3 regions of the Shewanella sp. HL-SH4 genome follow, and region 1 is predicted to be linked to each of the others. Evidence: predicted binding sites of a transcription regulator. Region 1 holds the regulator's gene; each other region holds the start of a gene.
The links. Region 1 encodes sigma-54, which starts transcription at its own class of promoters, with help from an activator protein. Its sites were predicted from a motif close to GTTGGCACGNNNNTNGNNT; they were not measured.
Positions count from the first base shown of each region.

Region 2: a site for sigma-54 is predicted at 1,141-1,159, ahead of ACRWQL_RS10065 (BON domain-containing protein). Genes of this name have one in related genera too.
Region 3: a site for sigma-54 is predicted at 2,137-2,155, ahead of ACRWQL_RS06545 (P-II family nitrogen regulator). Genes of this name have one in related genera too.

Region 1 covers NZ_CP195037.1:1,604,414-1,608,728, reverse strand. The annotation lists gene rapZ (RNase adapter RapZ) at 1-93, opposite strand, end outside; gene ptsN (PTS IIA-like nitrogen regulatory protein PtsN) at 90-533, opposite strand; gene hpf (ribosome hibernation promoting factor) at 536-823, opposite strand; gene ACRWQL_RS07960 (RNA polymerase factor sigma-54) at 850-2,343, opposite strand; gene lptB (LPS export ABC transporter ATP-binding protein) at 2,504-3,235, opposite strand; gene lptA (lipopolysaccharide transport periplasmic protein LptA) at 3,232-3,819, opposite strand; gene lptC (LPS export ABC transporter periplasmic protein LptC) at 3,806-4,315, opposite strand, start outside.
Region 2 covers NZ_CP195037.1:2,064,800-2,069,114, reverse strand. The annotation lists gene ACRWQL_RS10075 (sigma-54 interaction domain-containing protein) at 1-245, opposite strand, end outside; gene ACRWQL_RS10070 (hypothetical protein) at 506-1,006, shown strand; gene ACRWQL_RS10065 (BON domain-containing protein) at 1,195-1,749, shown strand; gene ACRWQL_RS10060 (substrate-binding periplasmic protein) at 1,852-2,625, opposite strand; gene ACRWQL_RS10055 (anaerobic C4-dicarboxylate transporter) at 2,928-4,244, shown strand.
Region 3 covers NZ_CP195037.1:1,280,304-1,284,618, reverse strand. The annotation lists gene narQ (nitrate/nitrite two-component system sensor histidine kinase NarQ) at 1-197, opposite strand, end outside; gene nrfA (ammonia-forming nitrite reductase cytochrome c552 subunit) at 491-1,885, shown strand; gene ACRWQL_RS06545 (P-II family nitrogen regulator) at 2,213-2,551, shown strand; gene ACRWQL_RS06540 (ammonium transporter) at 2,564-3,814, shown strand; gene ACRWQL_RS06535 (hypothetical protein) at 3,930-4,250, shown strand.

The DNA.
Region 1 (4,315 bases):
GTTATCAACGCAATAGTAACCTAGGTCTTCTAGTACCCTAAGTGCGACAGATTTACCTGAGCCCGAACGACCGGATACAATGACTAATTTCATGCTGTGATAACCTGATAGAGTTCAGTTGAGTTACTTGCTTTTCGTAACTGCTTAAGAATATGTTTATCCGATAACTTTTCAGCCATTGAGGATAGGGTACTGAGATGTTGCTGACACTGGTCTGCTGGCACCAGTAATGCAAATAAGAGATCCACTGGTTGTTTGTCGATAGCATCAAATGAAATCGCTTCTTCGCACTTTATAAAAACCGCGATAGGGTGAACGATGGACGTTAAACGACCATGCGGGATTGCAATGCCAGAGCCTATTCCTGTGCTACCCATTTTTTCTCTAGCCACTAGGCTTTCAAAAATCTCTTGTGAAGAGAGGGATGGGTACTGGGCTGCAGCTAAATCGCTGATAAGCTCCAGTACCTTTTTCTTACTGCCCGGTGTGGCACAGGAGGTGCATTCCGGCTGCAGGATGGTACTAAGTTCCATCATTAATGCTTAGTTAATTTCTCTTTGTGTTTAATGACCTGACGATCGAGTTTATCAATCAGGGCGTCTATAGCGTGATACATGTCAGCATGTTCAGATGTCGCAAATACCTCAGCTCCATTCAAGCTGACTTTTGCTTCAGCTATCTGTTGTTGCTTTTCGACATTTAATACTACGTGGACATTATTGATCTGATCGAAATGTCGTTCAAGTTTTGTAAACTTACTTGTGACATATTCTCTTAGTGATTCAGTAATTTCAATATGATGACCCGTTAAGGTGATTTGCATATTTATCCTCCAATTGCCTAGGTAGATTATAAACTCTTACGTTGGTTTGAGGGAGGGATCATCATCGCTTCGCGGTATTTCGCTATGGTGCGACGTGCAACATTAATCCCTTGTTCTGCCAGAAGATCTGCCATTTTACTGTCGCTTAGTGGTTTTTTCTGGTTTTCAGCAGCAACCAGCTTTTTAATAAAAGCTCTAATTGCTGTAGACGAACATTCTCCGCCATCATCAGTACTGACATGGCTAGAGAAAAAATACTTAAGTTCGAACAGTCCGCGCGGTGTGTGCATATACTTTTGTGTGGTGACACGCGAAATAGTGGACTCATGCATTTCGACAGCTTCAGCTATGTCATTCAACACCATAGGCTTCATGGCTTCAGCACCGTACTCAAAAAAACCTTGCTGAAATTGCACAATACAATTGGATACTTTAAGCAGGGTGTCGCTGCGGCTTTCTAAGCTTTTGATAAACCATTTGGCTTCTTGTAAGTGACCTCGAATAAACTGAGTGTCTGTTGAACTCTTACTGCTTTTTGCCATGGCGGCATATTGTTGATTAATGCCTATTTTTGGCATGTTATCAGGGTTCAATTCAACGACCCAACGGCCATTCTTTTTGGTCACTGACACGTCTGGGATAACATATTCATCATCCGGTGGGGTGATCATTGTGCCAGGACGTGGATTTAAAGATTGAATTAATTCAATTGCTTCGCGCAGCTCATCTTCTTTTAGCTTAGTTTTACGCATGAGTGTGCGAAAATCACGTCCAGCAATCAAATCTAAATAATCTTTGATTAACATTCTGGCATTATCGATATGGGGCGTGTCTGGTGCAAACTGAACAAGTTGAATCAATAAACATTCACTTAAGCTACGTGAGGCGACACCCAGAGGGTCGAAATGTTGTATACGTTTTAGTACCGCTTCGACTTCGTCTAATTCGACAGAATCATCGCCCATAGCTTCTAAAATATCTTCAGTACTTTGGGTGAGATAACCTGTGTCATCAATGGCATCAATAATGGCAGTGGCAATAGCGAGGTCTGTTTCAGAAAAAGGGGTTAGATTTTTTTGCCATTCTAAATGCTCGTATAATCCTTCGGATGTTTCACCTTGGAAGGGCATGTCATCATTTGGCATGCTGCCAGAACCCGAACCAGGGCTTGCCATTGGGGAGGCGCTGTACACTTCATCCCAGGTAGTGTCCATTGGCAAGTCTTCAGACATTTGCTCTTTAGTCATTGACTCTGCGGTGTCGACATTTGAAGTGTCTTTTTCGACTACAGGTGCGCTTACTTCATTGAAGTCAGTTTCTGATAGGTCTTTGGAGTTATCATTTTTGTTGCTAAGTGCTGAAAATTCATCTTCCATTTCAAGCAAAGGATTGGAATCTAATACTTGTTGAATTTCTTGCTGTAACTCCAAAGATGATAACTGCAGCAAACGTATAGCTTGTTGCAGCTGTGGGGTCATAGTGAGGTGCTGACCCATTTTAAGTTGGAGTGAAGCTTTCATTACTGCTGATCCCTAGAAGAATTCGGCTTTCTACACTGATTAAAGTGAGTGATAGTCGCAATTTTTTAACAAATGGTTTTACTTTACCTATACACGATCAATTAACTTAGTCGCCAGAAACATTTTGCCAAGCAAGTGCTTCAGGTCCTATTTAGATTAACTATAGCTTGAATTGTTCGCCTAAGTATACTGCTCGAACTTGCTGATTGTTGAGTACTTCAGTTGGGGTGCCTTCGGCAATCAAATTCCCCTGGCTAACAATATATGCCCGCTCACATACATCAAGTGTTTCACGGACATTATGATCAGTAATTAATACGCCTAGGCCACGGTGTTTGAGTTGAAGAATAATTTTCTTAATATCAATCACTGAAATAGGGTCAACACCCGCAAAGGGCTCATCTAACAATATAAATTTAGGATTGGCTGCTAAAGCGCGTGCAATTTCTACCCGTCGTCTTTCACCACCAGATAGCGACATGCCTAAGCTATCGCGAATATGGGTAATATGGAATTCTTCTAAAAGATGCTCCAATTCCTGAATTCGCTCATCCGAAGTCATCGATTTTCGGGTTTGCAACACGGCCATAATATTATCTTGCACACTGAGCTTTCTAAAAATACTGGCTTCTTGTGGTAAATAGCCAATACCTTTTCGCGCACGTAAATGCATTGGGTCAGCAGTTAAGTCATCGTCATCAATTAAAATGCGGCCATGGTCACTTTTGACTAAACCAACAACCATATAAAACGTGGTCGTTTTACCTGCGCCATTGGGACCAAGTAGTCCGACAATTTGGCCTGTTTTTACAGTTAAGCTGACACTTTTAACCACTTGACGACTTTTATAGCTTTTAGCTAAATTCTCAGCTGTTAAGGTAATTTGGGTCATTGGTTACCTTGCTTTTTTAACGGGATTTCAGGTAATTTTTGTGCTGGTGACTCATCATTTTGGAAATTTTCCGGTTGAATAATGGTAATAACACGATCTTCACCTTTACCGGTACTTTCAGCGATAAGTTCCTGAGCATTGATATTGTAACGGATCACGTTACCCGTCACTTTACTGCCTGCTTGATCTAGCTTAGCGTTACCGGTTAATAACAGTCCAGTTGTTGCTAAGTCATAACGAATTTCATTGGCGCTTGCTGTACCTATGCGACCATCATCAAGTTCTTGTGAAAATGTAGCAGGGTTACCGGTCGCAATGAGCGTTTTAGTCTGGCCGTTTTCAGCTGAAAATGCCCGCAGTTCATCGGCTTCGATATTGATCGAGCCTTGGGTAATTTTTACTGGGCCGTTAAAAATAATTTGATTATTTTTAACGTCTGCTCGTTGACTTACGGCAGCAATTTTAAGCTCTTGCTTCAAATCGCCTTCTTTAGCTACGGCGTTGCCTGCCAATACACTAATCGCTAAAGTGCAAATAACACTGCTTTTACCGAGCAATGTGGTTAAAAACTTAATGTGGTTCATATGTCCCTTCTACCTGGCTGAGTAAGGTAATTTGTTCTGCATTGAGATCGGCAAATAGCCCTAAGCCTTGAATAATAAAACCATTACCTTTAATGGTAACTGACTCTTCAGAACGACCTATCATAGTGTTTAAATTAAAGGTGACTTGTTGAGTTTCAAGTGATTGTAATGGTTCTTCAATATCAATGGCATCAATTACTACATCGTTATGTAAACTGACTTCATTTGAATGTTGATCTAAGGTCGCATTTTTAGCTGTTATTTGCCACTGCGCTTTACCATTTTCAGGGTAAAGAAGTAGTACAGGCGCAGTAAATGAAGTGGTATTTGTGCTGGTGAAATGTTCCATATGCTCGGCGCTAACTTTGCTGTCAATAAACCCGAGTTTATTAAATTCTGTGGTGCGAAGATTGTCAGCCACAAAATCAGGTCGCTCAATTCTAGGATCTTTAATTAACGCCATTTGGTTACGTTTGACTTGTACTTGCCAATACAA
Region 2 (4,315 bases), 460 kb from region 1:
TCACTTAAAAAGATAAATTCAATGTCAGACATTAAGGCGTTACCTGTAAGGCTGGCATAATCAGCTTGGCTTAATTGAGATACTTCAATAATTGCCACATCTGCGTTACTCGCCTCAAGTTGTGTTGGCCAAGGGAGCTCAGTAATACTCGCTATTTTATTGAAATGCCTACAACTAGCTACTTGTAAGAGCCGTGTAGCTGTTTGAGGATGAAGCAAGTGGTAAAACAAGATAGGACCGGCCATGTCAGTGTTACTCCTTTTTGGTGCTCATTTAACTAATGGCAACTTTGTAAATTTGACAATAACAATCGGTAACTTTTTCTTAACATGTTGTTTGTGTCGAGAAGGTTTTGCAAATAATAACTTATTAATCAATTTTTTAATGGTTTTTCAGTGTTGTGTACGAATTATGCATGACTCAATCATAAGGTGAGCCATATTAGTTTATCCATTATGACTACAAATATTACAGGATAGCTATTAGTTATTTAATGGTAGGAGAAATGACATTGCAATATTCACAGATTAACTATTTATCAAGCAAGCAAATCGATTTAGGGGTTATTCGCGATGCAATTGATTTGTGTCAAGCGGGGCAGTTGTTTTACTCGCAAACGATTGCCGATATGGATGACTATAATTTCAAGCGTATTTTTATGGATATGGCTGCAACTAGAAGATCTATGTTGCAACATTTGGTGCCCTTATTTCAGCGAATAAAGCAAGGTGAAGTGGCATCTTATGATGTTCAACCAATTAGCTCATCGTCTTTTATTACAGGATATGCACATGCAAGTGATGCAATAAAGCAAGATAAACTATGGACAGCAGTAGGGTGGCTTTTAGATGTAGAACAACAGGCTTTAAATCAACTTAAGTCGGCTGCTCGGCAGGTAACAAATAAAGAGGTTGCTCAGCAATTAGCGGAAGGCTGTGCATGGCTTCAAATGGAGTGCGATAGTATGAAAAGCCTCTATGTGGGCAGTAAAAATGCTGCTAATTGAATGATTGCATCGCCATTGAATATTAGTTATCACTCAAGTGAAAGAGTTACCGGTTATCGGTAAAAATGTCCAAAAATGATTAGGTTTACACACATGTTAAATAATAAAAATCATTTAAAACATGAGTTTAATTTGTTGGCATGATTTACGCAGTACTTATATCAAGATAAACAATGGAGGATATCTTTATGAATAAGACAACATTATCTTTGGTAGTAAGTACGATGCTTGGTGCAATGGCTTTTTCTGCAAATGCAGCACAAGATTGGCAGGATGACGCTAAAGACGCATGGGTTGACGGTAAAGTTGAAACCACATTATTGCTCAACACCAATCTTAACTCGTTTGATATCAATACCGATGTACACGCCGGTAAGGTTATTCTAACGGGTAAAGTCGATAGTAGTATTGATAAATCATTAGCGGGTGAGCTGGTTAAAAGCTTAGATGGCGTTGAAAGCGTTGATAATCAATTGACTGTTATGATGCAGCAAGATGATAGTAAAGGCGGTGATTTAGGTGATGACCTAACCGATGCTAAGATAGCAATGATTGTTAAAACACGATTATTGTTTTCTGATGATGTAGCGGGTTCTAATATTAATGTTGATGTTAAATCTGGTGTTGTAACACTAGAAGGAACAGTAACAAGTGATGCAGAACGTGACTTGGTTGTTGCTATTGCTAAAAATGCTGACGATGTAGATAAGGTGGTTGATGAACTCAGTATTACGGATTCATAGACTATACCAACATCGAGGTGACATTAGATCGAAAAGGCCAGCCTGCGTGCTGGTTTCTTATTAAGTGTAATATAACCAAATGGCACTGATATGAAAAATCGTTTAATCAATGGTTTCTGAGATAAATCTACAACTTTCAGTATGTTGATTAAATTTATCTAAAAAATCGGGATATTGTTTCAAAAAGGTTTTACCAAAATAAACACCTAGTGATCTATCTAGATTGGGTACCGCAGCAAAATTACTTACTGGAATGTTGACTCGTTTGGCTGCCGCTTCAAAAAACAAGTTGTTTTCTAAGATCGCACCTATGCGATTTTTTTCAAGTAAGTATATCAACTCATCCAAAGTACTTGCTTGGTGGATAACGTTATAATTGTGTTCTTTTAGCCAGAATGTGGCGTTGGAATGTCTGCGAGCACCAAATTGTGCGTTTGATTTAATCGCGTCTTGATTTAAGGGGATAGCGGTATTTTTGAGTAAGTAAAAGTTCCATTGCTGTGCAATAAAAGTATTTGATAATACCGCAAAACCATCTCTTTCATTGTTGTGTGAGGCTGAAAAAAAACCATCGTACTTGCCTTGTTTCACTTCTAACTGCGCACGCCCCCACGGGAGAAATATTACCTTGTAAGGTTGTTGAAGTTTATCCATTACACAGTCTAAGGCTTTTATCGCATAACCATCATTTTTTTGACCAACTTCTATTTGGTAAGGCGCCCACTCCTGGGTGGTAATGGTGATAACTTTGTCAACCACAGCTGCTGCGGCTAATTGGCTTGAAAGTAATAGCAACAATCCAATCAATATTAGGCTTAAGTGAGCCGTTAACATTTTTGATTTTGCATTAAAGCATTTATTTATCAGCCGATTCATTAATTGCCACCCTTTTGTATCACTATTCTTTGCACTTAAGATTAACTTAGACTCGTTGTAAGTCAAAAATATATCAGTGGTAGTTTGTTAATGAGTGGGTGAAGCTTGGCTGAGATAACCTTTCAAGTTGATTTTTATAAACTAATTAGTTAGATGAGTATAACTCTCATAAAAAGTGTTCAATAACTCACAGTTTTATCTATTAGGCACGGCGCTTTATGCAATAGCTTGATTTTGGTCACTAACGGTATTTTCTGCTGTGTTATACCTGCAACAGCTATTTAATATGGTAGGTACTGATAATGTTTTATATACATATGCTGTTGTTATTAATTGTCATTTTTGTTGGTATACGCCATGGCGGAATCGCCTTTGGCTTACTGGGTGGGCTAGGTGTTTCGGTACTGGCTTTTGTATTTGGCATAGCACCGGGTACGCCGCCTGTCAGCGTAATGCTGATTATTTTGGCTGTAGTCGCGGCTTCAGCAACATTAGAGGCCACTGGTGGTTTAAAACTGTTGGTCAAGTTTGCCGAAAAACTATTACGTAAACACCCTGAACACATCGTTTTTTTAGGCCCACTGTGTACCTATTCGTTAACTGTACTTGTTGGTACTGGTCATTCGGTTTATCCACTTCTGCCCGTTATTTATGATGTTTCATACAAGAAAGGTATCCGACCTGAACGACCATTAGCAATGGCCACAGTCGCCTCACAAATGGGCATTACAGCAAGCCCAATAGCCGCCGCAGCTGCAGTGGTATTGGCAACTGCGGTAGATAATCAGCTTGATATTGGCTTAATTGATGTATTGATGGTGACTATTCCTGCGACCTTAATCGGTTTGCTGGTGGCGTGTACTTGGAGCTTAAAGCGGGGTAAAGATTTAGATAAAGATCAAGAGTTTCAGGCACGTTTAAAAGATGATGAGTTTCGTGAGTCATTAATCGATCCTAGTGCTGATAAAGTGCAAACCCCAGCCGCAGAGGCAACAGCAAAGAAAGGTTTAATAGTATTTTTACTGGGTATTTTTGCTGTGATCATGGTGGCTATGTTTAGCAAACAAGTATTACCCAGCGGTGTCAGTATGTCGGTAGCGATTCAGTTTATGATGTTGTCTGTCGGTGCGGTTATCTTATTGGCTACCAATGTATCGCCTAAAAAAGTGGTCACCAGTAATGTATTTACCGCAGGTATGACCGCGGTCATCATTATTTTTGGTATTGCATGGATGAGCGACACCATTATAGAACACCATAAAACCTATTTGGTTAGCGCAGTAAGCGATATTGTCAGTGTGTATCCATGGACATTTGCTATTGCGATGTTTGTGTCATCCATCTTCTTAAAAAGCCAGGCTGCGGTTTTAACTATTATGCTGCCATTAGGTTTTTCATTGGGGATCCCGGCGCCAGTATTAATCGGCGTGCTACCCGCGTGTTATGCTTACTTCTTTTTCCCATTCTACCCAAGTGATTTAGCCGCGATAAGCTTTGACAGAACAGGCACAACTCATATTGGTAAGTATGTACTTAATCACAGCTTTATTATTCCCGGCTTTATTGGCGTGATCACGGCAACCTTGGTTGGTTACTTCCTGTCAATGGCGATAAATTAATCACAATTTATCATCAAGATAATTGATGTGAATGAGTGGCAGCCCCTAGGTTGCCATTTTTACTTGCTAGA
Region 3 (4,315 bases), 320 kb from region 1:
TGGTCATTTTCTGTGTTGGCAGATAGCAATAGTCGATAACTTTGCATACGTAATGAACCTGAGGCATTGATTGCTCGGGCATCACCAATGCTGAATGATAAATTAATAATTGAGTACACAGCTAAACTTGAAGAAAGTAAGATTAGCACTAACATTACTCCCAGTATCGTAGAGGTTAAACTACCGCGTTTTAACATTTTCGATCCATTTTATGACGTTTTTCAGCTGAATTAGTGTGACATGTTTATCTACTTAAAACACCACTGAAACTCAGGTAAAAAGAGAGTTCTACATTAGCTAGCGCTTTAATACATTAACAGAATTGAAAAAATGTGAGATACAACACGTTCACATATTGATCTGGCGCATACTTCTATCTCTATACCCCGAAAGGGGTATTCTTAATTAAGGCTTAAATAGCTAATTTTGACCTTGGAAAGATCGTGGTTATAAATTAATTATAAAGTAACACGGAGTGAAGGTGATGAAGATGAACATAACAAATACTGTATTAAGTGCAGTCATTGCGACCAGCTTTTTAGCTGCTGGTGCAATAGCAAGTGATAAGACTGAACCCCGCAGTGAAGTATATAAAGATAAGTATTCTGCTCAGTATCAGTCTTGGCATGATACTAGCGAAAGTAAAGAAATTGTTGATATGTTGGAAGAAGTACCTAGCTTAGTGGTTTTATGGGCAGGTTACGGTTTCGCAAAAGATTATAATGCGCCACGCGGTCACCATTATGCGGTCACTGACGTCACTAACACATTACGTACTGGCGCCCCTAAAAATGCTGAAGACGGCCCAATGCCGATGGCATGTTGGAGTTGTAAAAGTCCAGATGTTCCCCGTGTAATCGAAGAGCAAGGCGAAGATGGCTATTTTGCGGGCAAATGGGCTAAAGGCGGACCTGAAATTGTTAACACAATCGGTTGTAGTGACTGTCATGAAAAAGGATCGCCTAAATTACGCATCTCTCGTCCATATGTCGATCGTGCATTAGGTGCAATTGGCACACCTTTTGATAAAGCATCACGTAAAGATAAGCAATCTATGGTTTGTGCGCAGTGCCATGTAGAGTACTACTTCGAGAAAACAGCGGATAAACCAGGTTTTGTGAAGTTCCCGTGGGATATGGGAACTACTGTTGAGCAAATGGAAGTTTACTACGACAATATGGAGTTCTCTGATTGGACCCATGCTGTATCTCGAACTCCTATGCTTAAAGCACAGCATCCAGGTTATGAAACTTGGAAAGCAGGTGTGCACGGAAAAAACAACGTAACCTGTACAGATTGTCATATGCCTAAAGTGGCTAAAGCAAATGGTAAAGGTAAGTTTACCGATCACAAAGTGGGTAATCCGTTTGACCGTTTTGATGAAACCTGTGCTACCTGCCATAGCCAAAGCAAAGAGTTCATGGTTAATTTAACTAATGAACGCAAGCAAAAAGTAGGTGAACTTAAAGCCAGTGCTGAAGCACAATTAGTTAAAGCTCACTTTGAAGCAAAAGCGGCTTGGGATGCGGGTGCAACTGAAGCTGAAATGAAGCCTATTCTTATGGATATCCGTCATTCACAGTGGCGTTGGGACTATGCAACTGCATCACATGGTGTAGCGGCTCACGCAGCTGATGAAGCGTTACGTATTTTAGGCACCGCGGTTGATAAAGCGGCTAATGCACGTATTAAGCTTGCTCATCTATTGGCGGCTAAAGGTGTTAAGCAACCCATTGCTTATCCTGACACGTCGACTAAAGCAAAAGCGCAAGCAGCATTAGGCATGGACATGAAAACAATGAATGCAGAAAAAGAAGCATTCAAGAAAAATCTAGTGCCTAAATGGCAAGAAGAAGCAAAAAAACGCGAAGCGACTTATAAGTAAGTTGTAAGTTTACTCGAGGCAACTTTGAAGAGTTAACTTGAATTAGCTAAATGCTTTAGTAAAGCCCTCGAAAGAGGGCTTTTTTTATGCGGTTTATCACTTGGCTAACACTAATCTTTTCTTCGCTCATTTCATCGTAGAGCTGCACCAATATTAAGCGGCCTAGTTTTTAGTGCACCATTATGGTGCTAAATTGTCGCTATTTTTATTGAAAATTTACTCTATTTCTATTTAAAACATTAACTTAAAAAACTGGCCTGATGATTGAATCTGTTTTATCAACAAATATATAACAAATTCATATTTTATTAATTTTTGGAGGTCGGGATGAAACTCGTCAGCGCAATCATCAAACCATTTAAATTGGATGATGTCCGTGAAGCAATAGCTGGTATGGGCATTGAGGGTATGACAGTTACTGAGGTGAAAGGTTTTGGTCGTCAAAAAGGTCACACTGAGCTTTATCGTGGTGCTGAATATCAAGTGGATTTTTTACCTAAAGTAAAATTAGAAATAGCCACTAAAGAAGAAAACCTAGATATGTTAATTGAGGCTATTACCACTGCAGCGCATACCGGCAAAATTGGTGACGGTAAGATTTTTGTAACTAATTTAGAACAAGCCGTGCGTATTCGTACCGGTGAAGTTGATAACGAAGCATTATAAGGGGCAATGATAATGGAAGAATTAGCAAAATTAGGACTAACTGTTAGCGAGTTACGCTTTGCATTAGATACCTTCTATTTTTTGATCTCTGGTGCATTAGTGATGTGGATGGCAGCAGGATTTGCCATGTTAGAAGCTGGCTTAGTTCGTTCAAAAAATACCACTGAAATTTTAACTAAAAACGTATGTTTATATGCAATCGCTTGTGTAACCTACTTACTTGTTGGATATAACATCATGTATGTCGACAATACTGAAGGCGGTATTATTCCTTCGTTTGGAGCATTAATTGGTTCGCAAGCTGCTGATGCTGACCACGCACTAGAGTCTGACTTTTTCTTTCAAGTTGTGTTTGTTGCTACCGCGATGTCGATTGTATCGGGTGCGGTTGCAGAGCGCATGAAGTTATGGGCTTTCCTGGCATTTTCAGTGTTTATGACGACGATTATTTATCCTGTTGAAGGCTATTGGACTTGGGGCGGTGGATTTTTATCAAAAGCTGGTTTTGTTGATTTTGCGGGCAGTGGCATAGTACACATGGCGGGTGCAGCAGCGGCTGTTGCAGGTGTATTATTACTGGGTGCTCGTAAAGGTAAATATGGTGCTAACGGCCAGGTTAATCCAATTCCAGGATCTAACTTACCAATGGCTACTTTAGGTATGTTTATTCTGTGGATGGGCTGGTTTGGCTTTAACGGTGGCTCACAGTTATTGGTGTCTGATGCTGAAAATGCGTCAGCCGTGGCTAAGGTTTTCGTTAACACTAACTCCGCCGCTGCATTCGGTGCTATAGCCGCCTTGATTGTGTGTAAAGTGGTGTGGGGTAAAGCTGATTTAACTATGATATTAAACGGTGCTTTAGCAGGTCTTGTGGCAATTACGGCAGATCCATTATCGCCTTCACTTGTTATGGCTGGTGTCATTGGCTTAGTTGCTGGTGGTGTGGTTATTTTCTCGATTATTGGTTTTGACCGTATCAAAATTGACGATCCAGTGGGCGCAATCTCAGTTCATGGTGTAGCAGGTCTATTAGGGCTGATGCTAGTGCCATTATCAAATGCTGATGCAAGTTTTGGATCGCAGTTATTCGGTGCAGCAGTTATCTTTGGCTGGGTATTCACAGCGTCACTTTTAGTCTGGTTTGTTCTCAAAGTGACTATGGGTATTCGTGTTAGTGAAGAGGAAGAGTATGTCGGTATGGATGCATCTGACTGTGGTATTGACGCTTATCCTGAGTTTGTTAGCGTAAAAAACGGTAGCTAATTTTACAAGCGTCGTAATATTTAAGCAGAGTCCTTTAGGGCTCTGTTTTTTTATGTGCTAGATTTATTGTTTATGACATCATTTGAGACGGCCTATGAATACCTTCAATCACTTTATGACTTTTACGGTAATCGCGATAAGTTCTATGGTCAGTTATTCACTTAGTGCAGGGCAAGTTGTAGTAAGAAAGTCATCTGAACAATTTGATGCTTTTGCCGTTCGCGATCAAATTGCTAAAGAGTTCGAATGGCAAGAGGCGCTCAGAATGCAGCAGCAAATTGAAATTTTACAGGCCCTGCCAGTGGGCTGTATTCCATTTGCTTTGCCGTATCGATATTTTAGCTGTAATGGCTTTGCTTATCGTCCGTATGACTATCAAAATAAAGAGTTATTTATTAAAATAGATCCGCCTAAGCATCCAGCACAACCTAAATAGTACTCTGTTAATCTGAGTTGAACTGGTGGATGCCCGTTGTTAAATTTACGTCTTTTTGGCTGAAA